Linked DNA regions of Rhodopirellula baltica SH 1. The protein of the gene in region 2 interacts with the protein of the main gene of each other region in a pairwise test. Links are inferred from orthologs where the notes say so. Each region holds a gene or a part of one and is shown on either strand. Other genes may lie near its edges.

Region 1 (7,575 bases), 170 kb from region 2 along the record:
ACGGACGCGAAGCAATTCGGAATGCAGCTTCGCTTTCCGAGCACGCAACGCGTCGGCATGATTCGGTGAAAGACCGGAGGCGGGGTCGACGCGATTGGAGTCGGGAGCGTTCATTAATCCGTTGGAAGCAGTCGGCAGAATTCACGCATCCAAGCGGGGTGAGCGGGCCAGGCTGGTGCCGTGACCAGGTTGCCATCGACGTGGGCGGTGTCCATGCCTTCGCCGGGTGTCATGTAGGTTCCGCCGCCGATCTGAACTTCGGGGGCGACGGCTGGATAGCAGCTGCACTCACGGTTCTTGAGCACACCTGCGGCGGCCAATACTTGTGGTCCGTGACAAACCGCAGCGATCGGTTTGTTCTGATCCGCGAAATGGCGAACGATGTCGAGGACCTTTTCGTTGAGCCGTAGGTACTCGGGAGCTCGGCCGCCCGGGATGACCAAGGCGTCGAAGGTTTCAGGTTGCAATCCATCGAAGTCCGCCGTGATAGCGAATCGGTGCCCCGGTTTTTCGCTGTAGGTTTGGTGACCTTCGAAGTCATGGATCGCGGTGGCCACGGAGTCTCCGGCGGATTTGCCGGGGCAGACAGTGGCCACGTCGTGTTCCAGCATCAGCAACATCTGATAGGGAACCATGGCTTCGTAATCTTCGACGAAGTCGCCGACGAGCATCAAAATTTTGGCCATTCTGCCTGGGAGCGGATACGAGGGAATGGAAAAGCGGCGTTCAGCAACTGCCCGCGAGAGGGGCAGATACTGGCGGCCTGAAAGAAGAACGCGAAAAACGGGTGCCGATCACGACGATTGAATCGATCTTTCGGGCTTTTTTTTGCGAGGCGAGTGTACCCAATTTCGTTCAGATTGGGAAATTCGCCGCCGCGGCTGTCGTGGATTATGCTGAACGGTCTTCCGGATGGCTCCCGTTCTTTTCTGGTATCGCTGCAATGCACCGCTCTTTTCATTCCCGTCTCATCCTTTCACTGACGCTGGTCGCCGCCCACGCGATTGGTTTGTCCGCGTCCGCACTCGCAGATAACGAGTTGCTGGGCCCCAACGAGACTCGCCAGCTTGGATTGGAAGAAGTTTGGCGACGCAATTTGAGCGTTCCTGCGGGGCGTCAATCGATCGTTGAACAAAAGATGGTCGTCCACCAAACGCAAAGCCATGTGTTTGTGGAAATCGTGGAAAAGTCGGGTGAGCCAAAACCTGCGGAATCCAAACCCGTTGCTGAGGGAGAAGACCCGGCTCCGGTGATCGACGAGAAGGCCGTTGTCTACGCGCGTTTTCAAGTCGACAGTGATTTGTCCGGGCGAGGTGCGATTGATCAGAAGGAAGCGGAGCGATTGGCGAAAAACGAAATCCGCCGCATGAAACGTCGAGGCATCGACGCTGAGTTGAGGAATCGGACGATTCCAACGATTCGGTTTTACACGCTTTCGGACGATGGGACCGTCGAGTGCCGTGACGCCGAGTCAGGTGATTTGATTTGGTTGCAGCGTGTTGGGTCCAATATGCGTGGCTACGGCGGTTTGGGAGTGGACGAGGAGTTCGTTTCTGTTGTCAACGGTGGTGAACTGATCAAGTTGGACGTCAAAAACGGACAGGTGTTTGGCGTGACCTCGTTGGAGTACGTGCCACTGCGAGGCGTCGTGCATTGCAACGGGTTCGCACTGGTGCCATCGATTGGCGATCGAATCGCGGGTTATGGATTGGTGGACCCAACGATCGATCCTTTCGCGGAAATTGTTGCTGGATCGTCATTGGCGATGCCCACGCACGCTGCGGACTCCAACAAAGTGGCTTGGGGAACCAGCAAAGGGTTTGTGTATGTGATGGAAATGGAGGGCGAACCCAACGTTCAGTTTCGTTTGAACACAGACGGGATCGTCAGCGGTGCTCTCGCCGCGGCACCCGGAGAACGATTCTTCTTCGGTTCGGAGTCCGGTCAAATCTACGGAATCAAAGCCACCCGAGAAGGTGAGGTGTTGTGGAGTCGACCGACCGGCGAGCCGATCTACAAAAGCCCGATCTTCTTCGATGAAAAGGTTTTCTATCCAACGACCTACGGCAATTTGATGTGCGTGTCCGCCAGCGATGGTTATTCGGTATGGCCACAAACGGTGCCCGGCGTCCAGGAATTACTCGGTGCGATCGATGGCAAAATCTACGCACGTAGTATGTCGGGATCGCTGTTGGTGATGTCCATGGAAGATGGCTCGTTGCTTGGCCGTTTCCCTCGCATTAAACCAGAGACGTTGGTCGTCAATCGTTACACCGACCGTCTGTACTTGGTCAACAATCGAGGCACCATGCAGTGCTTGCGTCGTCCCGGTTCAGTGATTCCGAAGGTGGTCAAATCATCGGCGCCGGTTGAAACTGAAGAGGAAGCCGATACGGAACTGGAGAAGCAAGAACCAGAATCGACGACGCCAAAGGTCGTCGACCCATTTGGTGGTGGCGGAGGAGCAGATCCGTTCGGTGACACCATGGACGATCCATTTGCTCCCGCGGGGGGGCAAGATCCGTTCGGCGACTTCTAATTCCTCCAGCAATCTGACATCTGGGCTCTCCTCGGAAGTGGAAACGATTCCGGGAGAGGGTACGCACGTGATCTAGCGCAAAGTCGTTCTTTTTGGTAGACTGCTGCCTGCTATTTGACGCTTTTTTTTGACGTGGGGGCGAGTCCGCCTTCAGCGTCAAAAACCCCGCATTTGACGGCCTCCACGGGCCGCCCATTCATGAGCGATTCCTCCTCGACTGACCCTGCTTCGAACAACCCATCCGAGGATCCAAACGCTGTGCCCGCTGGTGCGGCATCCGGCGACGGAAATTCAGCCGAGGCGAACGCTGGTCCACAACGACCCGTGGAACGTGTTTCGACGGGGCCGTCGGCAAATTCGGAGTACACCGACAAGGATTTGCTGCACCTGTCGGACCTTGAGCACGTTCGCGAACGTCCCGGGATGTACATCGGTGACACAACCGTTCGCGGTCTGCACCACCTGGTCTACGAAGTCGTCGACAACTCGATCGACGAAGCGATGGCTGGATTCGCGAAATCGGTCAGCGTGATCGTTCACACCGACGGCAGTGTCACGGTCGAGGATGATGGCCGTGGAGTTCCGGTCACCCGTCACGATCAATTGTCAGAAGAACTCGATCGCGAAGTCAGCACGCTTGAGGGCGTGATGACGGTGCTGAAGTTTGGCGGCAAGTTTGAGAAAGGGGCCTACCAGACTTCGGGCGGTTTGCACGGAGTCGGGGTGACGGTTGTGAACTTCCTGAGCCAATGGGCCGAGGTGGAAGTCAGCCGCGATGGTTCGACTTGGACTCAAGGCTACGAACGAGGCATTCCTACTGGTCCGATTCAAAAAGGTCGGCCGACAAAGAAGACAGGCACGAAGACCACGTTCAAAGCCGATGGTCAGATTTTCAGTGTCACCAAATACAACTTTGACACGCTGCAAAAACGTCTTCAGGAACTCGCGTTCCTCAACAGTGGTGTTCGCATCAAGTTCCTTGACGAGCGAAACGGCGAAGGAGGCGACTACCAATATGACCGTGGGATCGTCGAGTTCGTGGAACACCTCAACCGCGCCAGCGATGTGCTGCACGGCGACGTGATTCAGTTCGTCGGTGAGAAGGACGGTGTTGAGTATGACATGGCGCTGCAATACAGCACCGAGTTCACCGAAACGGTTCAGTCTTACGTCAATAACATTCACACGATCGAAGGCGGGACGCACGTGTCCGGTTTCCGTTCGGCGTTGACGCGGACGCTGAATAACTACGGCAAGAAAGAAGGCCTGTTTAAGAACACCACGCCGACCGGCGACGATTTTCGCGAAGGTTTGACGGCGGTGATCAGCGTGCGGGTTCCTCATCCGCAGTTCGAAGGTCAAACGAAGACCAAACTTGGTAACGGCGAAGTTGACGGCATCATCACCAGTGGTGTTGGTGAAGCGTTGAACAAGTACCTCGAAGAGAATCCTCGAACGGCCAAAGCGATCGTTCGCAAAGGTTTGCTCGCCGCCGAAGCTCGCGAAGCGGCTCGCAAAGCCAAGGACCAACTGCGTAAGCGTAAAGACGCCCTTGGTGGCGGTGGTTTGCCCGGCAAGCTTCGCGATTGCATCTCAAAAAACATGGAAGAGTGCGAAGTCTACCTGGTCGAAGGTGATTCGGCCGGTGGATCGGCCGAAGGCGGACGGATGCGTGAGTACCAAGCGATTCTGCCGCTTCGCGGTAAGATCATCAACGCTTACAAAAGCCGCGAAGACAAGGTGCTGGCCAACGAAGAAGTTCAGTCGATGATCCAAGCGATCGGTACCGGCATCGGTGCTGATCAGGATCTTTCGCGCCGTCGGTACAACAAAGTCATCATCATGACTGACGCCGACGTCGATGGCAGCCACATTCGCACGTTGCTGCTTTGCTTCTTCTATCGGCAAATGTATCAGCTGGTTGCCGCCGGGCATGTTTATGTGGCTCAGCCGCCGTTGTTCCGGGTCTCGCAGGGTAAGAACCGGTACTACATTCAGTCCGAAGAAGAGATGAAAGGCCAGTTGCTTGAACGTGGTTTGAATGACACACGATTCGAGACCGAAGACGGACGCAGCGCAGAAGGTGATTCAATGCGTGCACTCTGCGTCGCGCTGGCATCAATGGAAGATGCAATTCTTGCCTTGGAACGCCGTGGCGTCAGCTTGCGAGTGCACAGCGAACGCTTCGATCCGGTTACCGGCAAGCTGCCTCCGTTCTTGTTAACGATCCTTGGTGGTGAGCATTGGTTCATGAAGCAATCGGATGTCGAGGCATTCCTTGCTGAAAACGATGCGACGTTGGACATCGATCAAGCCGAAGAAGAGCTGAACGTCGAAGGTGAAGAGGAAGTCAAAAGCGATGAACCCGAGAAGGTGGTCGCGCACTTGGCCGAGCTTCACGAAGTCCGGACGATCAACAGCGGCTTGAAAGATTTGGAGCCGCTAGGATTTGGATTGCAGGATTTGATTCCCGCCGACCGTACCGGTTCCACCACCGCCCGGTTCGAATTGGTTCGCGGCGAGGATATGCGTCGTCCGCTGGAAGACTTGCGAGAGCTGTTGCCGGAGGTGCGAGCCGCCGGTGAAAAAGGTCTGCAAGTGACTCGCTTTAAAGGGCTGGGCGAAATGAACGCGGAAGAGCTCCGCGAAACAACGCTCGATCCTGCCAACCGGACGCTGGTGAAGGTCAATCTGACTGACGCGGGTGCGGCCGACGAAATGTTCCGTTTGTTGATGGGCGACAAAGTCGAACCCCGTCGCGAATTCATTGAAACCCATGCACTTGATGTGCGAAACCTGGACGTCTAGCACGATGGTCACACCGCCTCCCAGAGACAACACCGAAGGTTCGGACATCGAAACTGCGGAGGCGTTGATCCAAAGCGTTGCCCAGGTCAAAGAACAGGTCGGCCGAATCGTGGTCGGGCAGAGCGACGTGATCGAGCAATTGCTGATCGCGATCTTGGCTCGCGGCCATTGCTTGTTGGAAGGCGTGCCCGGGCTGGCGAAAACGTTGATGGTTCGGACGTTGGCCAGTTCGATGAACCTGGATTTTCGTCGTATTCAGTTCACGCCCGATCTGATGCCCGGTGACATCACTGGAACGGACATCATCCAGGAAGATCACGAAACCGGGCGTCGCGAGATGTTGTTTCGTCCCGGACCCGTCTTCACCCAAATGCTGTTGGCCGACGAGATCAACCGAACGCCACCCAAGACGCAGGCGGCATTGTTGGAAGCGATGCAGGAGCACGAGGTCACCGCGGGCGGTAAGACTTACGCTCTGAAGGAACCTTTCTTTGTTCTTGCGACCCAGAATCCGATCGAGCAAGAAGGAACTTATCCGCTTCCCGAAGCTCAACGCGATCGGTTTTTGTTCCACGTCGTTGTTGGATATCCGTCACGTGATCAAGAAGCGGAGATCGTTGAGCGAACCACGTCCGGCGATTTGGCGGATGTTCAGCCGGTCGTCAGCGGCGAAGACATTTGCAAGTTTCAGTCTGTGGTGCGACGAGTCCCATTGCCCGAGCATGTGAAGAATTGGGTGATCGATGCCGTGCGCTCCGCGCGGCCGAACGAACCCGATGCGAAGGATTGGGTCAAAGAGTGGATCCAGTGGGGACCCGGCCCGCGAGCGAGTCAACAATTGGTGTTGGCATCGAAGGCCCGTGCGTTATTGCACGGTCGCACACACGTGACGCTCGAGGACGCACAGGCGTTGGCGTTGCCAGTGCTTCGCCACCGAATCGTGCCAACATTTTCTGCCGAAGCGGATGGCATCGCGGTCGAGGATTTGATCTCGCGATTGGTTGCCGAGCAGAGTGCCGGCACGGCATCCGTTCTTTAGAGTTGGGGCGGTTCGCCTCGTGGTCTGTCGCAGCAAAAAGTGACGGGTGATTGTCGTGGCCTCGTCACTACCCTGAAAATAAGTCGTGGCTGGTTACTAAGCACGTGAGCGGGAGTCGTTGGGCTTGATCACGTAGCGGCGTCTCTCCGAGACGCTGTCATTTGCGAGTCTCAGAGAGACTCGCCTAGGTGAGGTTCTACCCGATCATTCCTGCCGACCTGCTTGGCTTTCTGGCCACTAGCTCTCCGCTCGTGCCGCGCGGCCATAGCTTCCTAGCACATGGGTGTGGTGGGTCGCTGTCTTGAGGTCTTCGATTGCTTTCGCGATCGCGATGTCTTGGCAATGCCCGGGGAACTCAACGACGAAGAAGTACTCGTTCTTGGTGCCGGGTTGAGGGAACGACTCAATCCAAGTCAGGTTCAATTCGTGTCGTTTGAAGATGCCCATCACATCGGCCAACGCGCCGGGTTGGTGGGCGACTTGAAACAGCAGCGTTGTTTTGTCCTGGCCTGTGGGTGCCGGTTGTTCGTGGCCGAGCACCGCGAATCGGGTCACGTTGTCGCGATTGTCTTCGATGTTGGCGCCAATGACACGAAGTCCATGGCGGCGACCGGCGGCTTCGCTGGCGATTGCAGCGACGCCAGCTTGAGTCGCGGCCAGTTTCGCGGCGGCCGCTGTCGAGCTGCACTCGATCAGTTTCGCTTTGGGCAAATGGTTGGCGAGCCAAACGCGGCACTGGGAGATCGCTTGCGGTTTACTGTGGACTTCGGTGATGGAGTCGCGATCGCACATCGCGAGCAGCTGGTGATGGATTGCAAGCTGCACTTCGCCGGTGATTGATACTTCGCCTTTGGATAGCCGGCCGAAGGTATCGACAACACGGCCATCGGTGCTGTTCTCGATCGGCACAATTCCTCCGGCGCAATCACTTCGTCCAACTGCGTCAAAGACAGCCCCGATCGAAGACACTGGAAGCAAGTTGGCGGCTTCCCCGAAATAAGCCAGTGCCGCCAAATGGCTGTAACTGTCCGGTGGGCCAAGGAACGCGTAAGTTCCCGGTCGAGTGGCTCGCCAGCAAGCCGACGCAACGTGTTGCAGTATGTTCCGCTGGATCTCGCTCTCTGGCATTTCGTTGTTTGTGCCATCGTTTCCGGATCCCGATTGTTTGAACCGGTCCACAACAGCGTCA
Region 2 (7,946 bases):
GGCCGTTGGTTTGCAGAGCCGTTTCGACGTTAGCTTGGGCTATCCTGCTCGGGGTTTGATTCGGCGGGGGCTTTCAGGTCGATCACCGGGCTGCCCCATTGGACTTCCATCGGTTCGCTGCAGGAATTGCAGTTGGTCGTTGTGCCCATCAGGGTGTCTTCGATCACCTGAGGCGTGTCGCAGTGTGGGCAGGTGACTCGGATCATCCCGCTTGGTTCGGTCATCGCATCGAGCTGCGCGTCCGTCAGATCTGGGATCTCGATGTCAGATGGCTCAAGCGTTGTCAGCAATTCTCGCGTGATTTCCGTCGAACCCGCGATGCGGTTTGCCAGTCTCCGGACGCTGCGTTCAAACGAGTTGCGAGACGTTCGGCCGTTGCCGAAGTGCCGATCGCGATTGAAGTAGAGGTGCGTGAAGCCTCGCAGTAGTCGTCGTCGGCTTTCGGTTGGAATGACGTACTGAGCCTTCGCGGCAATCAGTTCAAAGATCCGGCACAGGGCCTCGGGATCGTAATCGTCGAAGTGCATCGTGGTGCCGACCCGAGAGCTCAGTCCCGGGTTGCTGCGGATCATCTTGGTCATTTCTTTGGGATAGCCCGCCAAGATCACGACCAATCGATCGCGTTGGTCTTCCATTCGTTTCAGCAGCGTTTGGATCGCTTCGCGGCCGTACTGGTCTTGGCCGCTTTCATCGATCAGCGTGTAGGCTTCGTCGATGAAGAGAACACCATCGAGTGCTTCATCGATTTTGGCATTTGTTTTGGGACCGGTTTGGCCGGCGTACTCGGCAACCAAGCCGCTGCGATCGGTTTCGACCAAGTGGCCTTTTTCGAGCACGCCCAGTCCGCCGTAGATTTCGGCGATGATTCGTGCGACGGTGGTTTTACCGGTTCCCGGGTTTCCAACAAAAGCCATATGCAGGCTGGGTTTGGTCGTTGGCAAACCTTCTTTGGCGCGGTGGCGTTCCATTGCCAGGAAGTTTGCAAGCGTTTGGATTTGATTCTTGATCGCGTCCAGTCCGATCAAGCGATCCAGTTTGGCTCGCGCTTCGGCCAAGCGTTCTTCCGGGGTGCGATCGTCTTGCTCAGCGGTTTCTTTGGTGGACGGTTTGGCTGGCTCGGTGGATGCGGGGGATCCACCGCCGGCGCGGGTGGGTGTGGGCTTGTTTGCGGCGTCGTGGCCGGTTCCTTCCCGCAGTCGTTTGGCTTCTGAACGCAACCACGAAATCGCTTCACGTGCGTTGTCCAGGTCGGCTTGATGATCCACCGTCGGTGAATCGGATGGCGAGGTCGGCGCGGTGACGCTGGTAGGTGACTTGGCGACCTGTTTCGCGTTTTCGAGCCCGTCGAGCATCGATTGCAAACGCGAGCGTTCGACGCTGCTGTCGTCGCCGTCGACCATCGCGATCAAGTGCGCCATGCGGGTGGCGGCGGTGATGACTTCACCCCATCGATCGCGAAGCGAAGGCAGTTCCAGGAACGGCCGTGTGACTTCGTACCAGGAGAAACCTTCGGCGGTGGTGATCAGCCAATCGATCGCTTCATGCAGTTTGCTGCCTTGGACGGTTTCGCCCCAAACGTGTTCCAGCAGGATGCGACCGAGCTGTCGTTGTTCCAAATTTCGAGCGCTGCTGGCGGGCACCATCGTTGCGAAAACCTTCATCACGAATCCTTCGTGCAGGTCGGCCATCTGTTGTGGCATGTTGCGGTTGTCGACGGACGCGGAGGCATTCTCGCCGGCCAGCCAACCGTAGCTGCCTTCGGCGATTTCACCCGATTCGACGAACAGATTCAGCGTTTGCTGAAGGGCTTCGCGATACAGCCGAATGGATTGCAGGATCGCGTCGTCGCTGGGGGAACTCATGGCTGGAATCCGAAGGGGACAAGGGCATCAAAAAGACCGTCGTAAGTATTTGGAAAACAATGGCTTGCGTCAATGTTCAGAAAGCCTCGCGGCGTTGTGAAAAACGCGTGAACGAGGTAAAATGGACATTCCAATTTTGGGCCTTCGTATCATCGATCCGTCTTGGCCCGCTTCCCCCGTGATAAACGAGCAAATCCCTTGGCTGAAGACGGCGAAAATCAGGAACCAGGCGACGAAAACGCGGGCGAAGTGAACGGATCCACCGGGGATAACAACGGCCAAGAAAACGGGACCGAAAACACCGAAACCGGTGCTGGTGGCGGGGCGCAGGTTCCTCCCGGTGGCGGCAAACCTCCCGGTGGCGGCAAACCTCCCGGTGGCGGCAAACCTCCCGGCGGTGCGGAACCACCATCGGGTGGCGGTCCCACGGGCGGTTCGGGCAATCCCGATCCCCACGGAGGCCATGGAGCACTTCGGATGGTGGATCTACCAATCGAAGACGAGCTTCGTGAGAGCTATCTGACCTACGCGATGAGCGTGATTGTCAGCCGTGCATTGCCCGATGTGCGTGACGGATTGAAACCGTCGCAGCGTCGGATCTTGGTGGCGATGAATGACCTGAACCTCGGCCCAGGCAGCAAGCGGGTCAAATGCGCCAAGATTTCCGGTGACACCTCGGGTAACTATCACCCTCACGGTGAAAGTGTGATTTATCCGACGCTCGTTCGGATGGCCCAAGAGTGGAACATGCGATGCTTGTTGATCGACAAGCAGGGAAACTTCGGTAGCGTCGCGGGTTTGCCTCCGGCTGCTATGCGATACACGGAAGCTCGAATGGGGGCCGTCGCAGCAGCAATGCTAGACGACCTCAAACTTGACACGGTCGATTACATTCCGACGTACGATGAAGCGAGAACCGAACCAACGGTCTTGCCCAGCAAGTTCCCCAACCTGCTCATCAACGGTTCGGGCGGTATCGCGGTCGGGATGGCGACCAGCATCCCGCCTCACAACCCAACCGAAGTTTGCGATGCACTGATCAAGCTGATTGAAGAACCAGACACGTCGATTGACGAGTTGTGCGAGATCATCCCCGGTCCTGACTTCCCAACCGGAGGCATCATCTGCGGCCGCGCCGGTGTGCGTCGAGGTTACAAGACCGGACGAAGCACGATGGTCGTGCGTGCTCGTTGCCAAATCGAAGAGATGAAGGGCAACCGGCATCGCATCGTTGTCACCGAAATTCCGTACCAGCAATATCGTGACCGGATCATCGAAAAGATCGCGGCGCTCGTGAATGGAGACCGAATCAAGGGAATCTCCGGAATTCGCGATGAAAGCGATTTGAAGGAACCCGTTCGGTTGGTGGTGGAACTGAAGCGTGGCGAAGATCCCGATGTGATCTTGAACCAGCTGTACCAGTTTTCGCCGCTGCAAGACACGTTCTCACTGATCTTCCTGGCGCTCGTCGACGGCAAGCCTCGCGAGTTGACGCTGAAGGAGATGTTGGCCGAATTTCTGCGTCACCGCGTGACCGTGATTCGTCGCCGAACTCAGTTCTTGTTGGCCCGAGCACGTCGTCGCAAGCACACCGTCGAAGGGTTGCTGCTGGCACTCGCCAACATCGACGAGATCATTCAAACGATTCGCACCAGCCGCACTCAACCCGAAGCCAAAGAACGCTTGATGGGCATCGCCTGCCCAGCATCGATGATGCAGCGGGCTCTTGGCGACGAAGGGTTCAAGCAGTTCCAATTGGAACGCGGCGAAGCCGATTCTTACACGCTGACGAGCGTCCAAACCGACGAAATCCTTCGCATGCGTTTGGGGCAATTGGTCAACCTGGAACAGGAAAAACTCTCCGGCGAGCATGCTGAATTGCTGAAGGAAATCATCGACTACATCGATATCCTCGGCAGCCCAAGCCGCATCAACGGCATCATCAAAGAAGATCTCGAAGAGATGAAGCGTCGCTTCGGTGACAAGCGTCGAACCGAGATCAGCCACGAAGAACTTGGCAACATCGACCTGGAAGATCTGATCACGGAAGAGACGATGGTGGTTTCCATCAGTCACCGTGGTTACATCAAACGCACACCGACCAGCGTTTACAACACGCAGCGTCGTGGTGGAAAAGGCATGAAGGGTGCCAAGAGCGATAACGAAGATCCAATCGAACACTTGTTCGTCGCCAGCACGCACGCTTACCTGTTGTTCTTCACAACGGCAGGGAAAGTTCGTTGGCAAAAGGTTTATGACATCCCGCAGCTCGCTCGCGATGCCAAAGGCCGTGCGATCGTGAACCTGTTGCAGATGGAAGAAGGCGAACAGATTGCCGAGTGCTTGGCCGTTCGCGATTTCAACCAGCCCGGTCATACGATTGTGATGACAACCAAAAGCGGCTTGGTGAAGAAGACTCCGCTGGAACAGTACAGCCGACCGAAACGGGGTGGCATCATCGCCATCAAACTTCGCGAAGGCGATGAGTTAGTCGATGCCGCCGTGGTTGGTCCTGGTGATGAAATCATCATGGTCACGTCCGATGGCATGGCGATTCGTTTCCGCGAATCAGATTCTCGCCCGATGGGCCGCAACACGTCCGGCGTGAAGGGAATCTCGTTGGTTGGCGACGACGCCGTGGTGGGAATGGTTGTGACCGATCCCGAAGCGACTTTGCTGACCGTTTGTAAAAATGGTTACGGCAAACGCACGCCGTTCGGACCCAATTTGGCGGATGTTTCCGAAACCGACGCGGACGAGTCCAGCGAAGGTGGAGACGACGAAGCGGCAACTGCCAGCGGTTCGGCTCGCTACCGCACGCAGAAACGCGGTGGTAAAGGGTTGCGAGACATCAAGACCAGCAAGCGGAACGGCAAGGTGATCGGAATCGCTCGCGTCAACGATGATGACGAGTTGTTCTTGATGACCGCAAAAGGCAAACTGCAACGAATCAGTGCCGGCGACATCAACGTGATTGGTCGTAACACGCAAGGTGTTCGCATCATGAACGTGGACGAAGGCGATGAGCTGATTGCCGTTGTCCGCGTGCCAGCCGAAGAGAACGCAGAAGAAGCGGCGGAAGCCGAAGCCACCGCAGTCGCGGAGCCAGTTGCCGAAACGGATGCCAGCCCTGAAGCAGACGCGGGATCCGAAACTGACGCTGCTCCAGAATGAGGTAATTCAGGTCCCATCTGACAGGCTTCAGCTTTGTCAGATGTTGCTGTCATCGACGGGCTTGGATATCCGTCGCGTGGTTGTCCGGCACCCAAGGTGTGTGAAGCGGATGAACTAATACCGGATCGAGAATTTTTCTCGGTCCGGCAGTGGCTCTCGTTCGTCGATCAATGTCTCGTTGATCTTTCTTTCCATCGAGCTGCCGATCCGTCGTAGCAGTTCCTTGAGGTCGTTTGTCGGCCCTTGCACGTCTAGAAGGACGTCTCCATCGGGCTCGTTGCGTACGAAGCCTTTGATGTTGAGGCCACGACCCTGGTGAATTGCGTTGGCTCGGAATCCAACTCCTTGCACGTCTCCACGATATCGGACGACCTTTCTGGTTTGTTTGATAGCATTCATTGGATTATGGTGGCGGCCGCGTTCAATTTCGACAATGCAGATCACACCACACGGTCGCTATATGAGTTGGTTTCGTTTGAATTCGGTTGGCGTTGTTTGGGTTTGTTTGGCATCCATATTTGCGTCGACCGCAAATGCGGGCGAACCCAAGGTGTTGACGATTGGCATTGATGGTTTGAGGCGAGATGCATTTGTTGCTGCTAACACACCTCACATGGATTCGCTCGCTGAGAACGGCACGTTGTGTTTGGAGACCCGAGTGACGTCCGATGATGTTACTGACAGTGACACTGTCAGTGGACCGGGATGGACCACTTTTTTAACGGGTGTTTGGGCGGATCGACACGGCGTGCTCGACAACTCGTTCAAAGGCCGCGATGCAAAGGCCGCACCACACGGTTTCGCATTGGCCAAGCAAGTCAAACCGAATCTGAGGACTGCGTCGTACCTGTGTTGGACACCGCTGAGAACTCACGTGACAACGGACGCCGACATCGATGTTGTTGTCACGCCCGGCAAGAACGCCACGGCCTCAACGGTTTGGAAGGCAGCCGACCAATCATTGGCCTGGTCAGCGATCCCTGTCTTGCGAAACGATGACGTGGATTGGACGTTCATCTACTTTGGGTCGACCGATGAAACCGGTCACTCCTACGGTTTTCATCCTAGCGTGCCGCCTTACGTCGCAGCCATCGAGAACGTAGATCGAATGGTGGGTGAGTTGATCGCTGCGGTCAAAGAGCGGGAGACTTACGCCGATGAAGATTGGCTGGTTCTCATCAGCACCGATCATGGTGGCGAAGGAACTGGCCACGGCGGAGGCCGTGAAAATCCGAACGTCTTCACGGCGCCGATGATTGTCAGTGGAGATGCTGCGATGAAGAGTGACGGAATCGAACGGGCCAAAGGATTATCATCACCAGCGACGGTGGATTTGGTCACCGTCGCGTTGACTCATCTTCAGATCCCAATCAATCCGAAGTGGCAACTGGCCGGCAGTGCGGATGGTTGGCTAGAGACAACGCCCACGACTGCCGAAGCCAAATCCGAATGATGGATCATTCCCGCGGCAAGGAAACAGACTCAGCGTAAGCCAGTTCGCCAGTCCAGCCGTCGTAGTACTGGAAAACAACCTGCGGATGCGGGTAGGCGACCAGCCGTTTGTCGCCTTGCTTGATCGGCATGTTGAAGACGTTGTTGACCTGCACCACGCAGAAATGTGGGTACAGTCGTTCCAAGCGTGGCAGGTCGGCCAGCACGTAACTGCTCCAGCGGATGTCGCATTCCCGTGGCCCAAATTGAAATCGTCCGGTCGCCGGTCGATTGCTTTCGTCAAGTTCAGGCACGTGATTGACGCTGTTGTGAGGCCCGCAGCAGAATTCCCAAACGTTGTCGGTCACACGAATTGCGAAACTGTTGTGAAGATCGCCGGTCATCACGAAGACTTGTTTGTCCATTTCGTCCCAGGCATCGATCAGTATCTCTCGCTCGTCGAGAAAGCCCGTCCAGGCTTCTTCTTTGTTGGCGTCGTCGGCTTCGAATCCACCGGCGCCACTGTGCGGGATCATCATCGGGACGCTTGAAATCAGAAACGTAAATTTCGCGTCGCTGGCTCGCATCTCACGCAGCAGCCATTCGCGTTGATGTTTGCCGAGCATCGAAACGCCCGGTTTGTCTCGCTGCGAAACATCGTGCATGTCGCGGTCGCCGCGCGTGTCGAGCAAAAAGAAGTCGCAGTTGGAGACACTGAATTTGCCATAGCTGCGTTGGCCGATGGAGTAGCTGACTTGGCCGTCCGCCTTGGCAGGCATGTGAAGTCGAACCGTGTGTTCGTCCACCACTTCCACGATGTCATAGACGTATGAGTTGGCTTCCCCGTCGTCGGTGTCGTAAATCATGTCGTTGACGCCAGCGGTATCAGTTCCCCAGTGAACGTGCAGGTTCAGCATCTCATTCAATGGCAACTGTCGAAAGTTGGTTTGGCGATCAACCAGCAGATCGCTGCCGGCGGTTAGCTTCGCAGTTCCAACGTGCAAACGTTGTTTGGATTCGAATGGGTTGGCCCAGCCGAGGTAGTCGTTCCAGGCATAGGTTCCAATGTCGCGAAAGACAGTTCGACGGTGGCGTTTGCCCGCTTCGGAGGCTCCCCAGATGTCGTTGACCAACTCGTGGTCATCGAAGGTGAACAGCGACGGCACGTTGCGATGCCAAGTCGAGAGGGCATGGTTGCGGGTGAGATAGAGTTTGTAGTTTTCCCACACACCGGTCACGGTTGGCATGGTTTGGACCACTTGTGGCAGTTCATCGATGCCTTGGGTGAGTCGCCATGCTTCGGCTGGGTATTCTCGCAGTTCTTCGTACAACCAGTCACCATTCATGATGTGGAAGTGAACTTTGTCCGCCCAATCTTGATTGAGGTGTTTGTACGTGGGGCTGTCGTGTCCGATTCCATGCAGTGGGTTTTGGTTGGCACAGGAACCAATTTGAAATCGAAAGTTGAACAGTCCATCA

What was found.
Region 1: the proteins of gyrA (region 2) and RB_RS18635 interact in binary tests that used the Escherichia coli proteins (3 or more experiments, as listed by UniProt). The link is inferred for Rhodopirellula baltica SH 1 from one-to-one orthologs.

Annotation. Positions count from the first base shown.
Region 1 is NC_005027.1:4,869,137-4,876,711, reverse strand. Bases 2,370-5,547 are described here. They hold RB_RS18635 (DNA gyrase subunit B), read left to right. Parts: upstream 2,370-2,737; coding sequence 2,738-5,347; downstream 5,348-5,547. Other genes in these bases: RB_RS18630 (AAA family ATPase), read left to right, coding at 5,352-5,547; RB_RS18640 (outer membrane protein assembly factor BamB family protein), read left to right, coding at 2,370-2,539. Also shown: RB_RS18650 (hypothetical protein), read right to left, coding at 1-114; RB_RS18645 (DJ-1/PfpI family protein), read right to left, coding at 114-686; more of RB_RS18640, read left to right, coding at 944-2,369; more of RB_RS18630, read left to right, coding at 5,548-6,386; pheA (prephenate dehydratase), read right to left, coding at 6,624-7,575. UniProt on the Escherichia coli protein: DNA gyrase negatively supercoils closed circular double-stranded DNA in an ATP-dependent manner to maintain chromosomes in an underwound state.
Region 2 is NC_005027.1:4,698,934-4,706,879, reverse strand. The notes cover bases 1,688-5,236. They hold gyrA (DNA gyrase subunit A), read left to right. Parts: upstream 1,688-2,060; coding sequence 2,061-5,036; downstream 5,037-5,236. Other genes in these bases: RB_RS18085 (acylphosphatase), read right to left, coding at 5,151-5,236; RB_RS18095 (AAA family ATPase), read right to left, coding at 1,688-1,862. In the rest of the region: more of RB_RS18095, read right to left, coding at 30-1,687; more of RB_RS18085, read right to left, coding at 5,237-5,435; RB_RS18080 (alkaline phosphatase family protein), read left to right, coding at 5,470-6,489; RB_RS18075 (alkaline phosphatase D family protein), read right to left, coding at 6,494-7,946. UniProt on the Escherichia coli protein: A type II topoisomerase that negatively supercoils closed circular double-stranded (ds) DNA in an ATP-dependent manner to maintain chromosomes in an underwound state.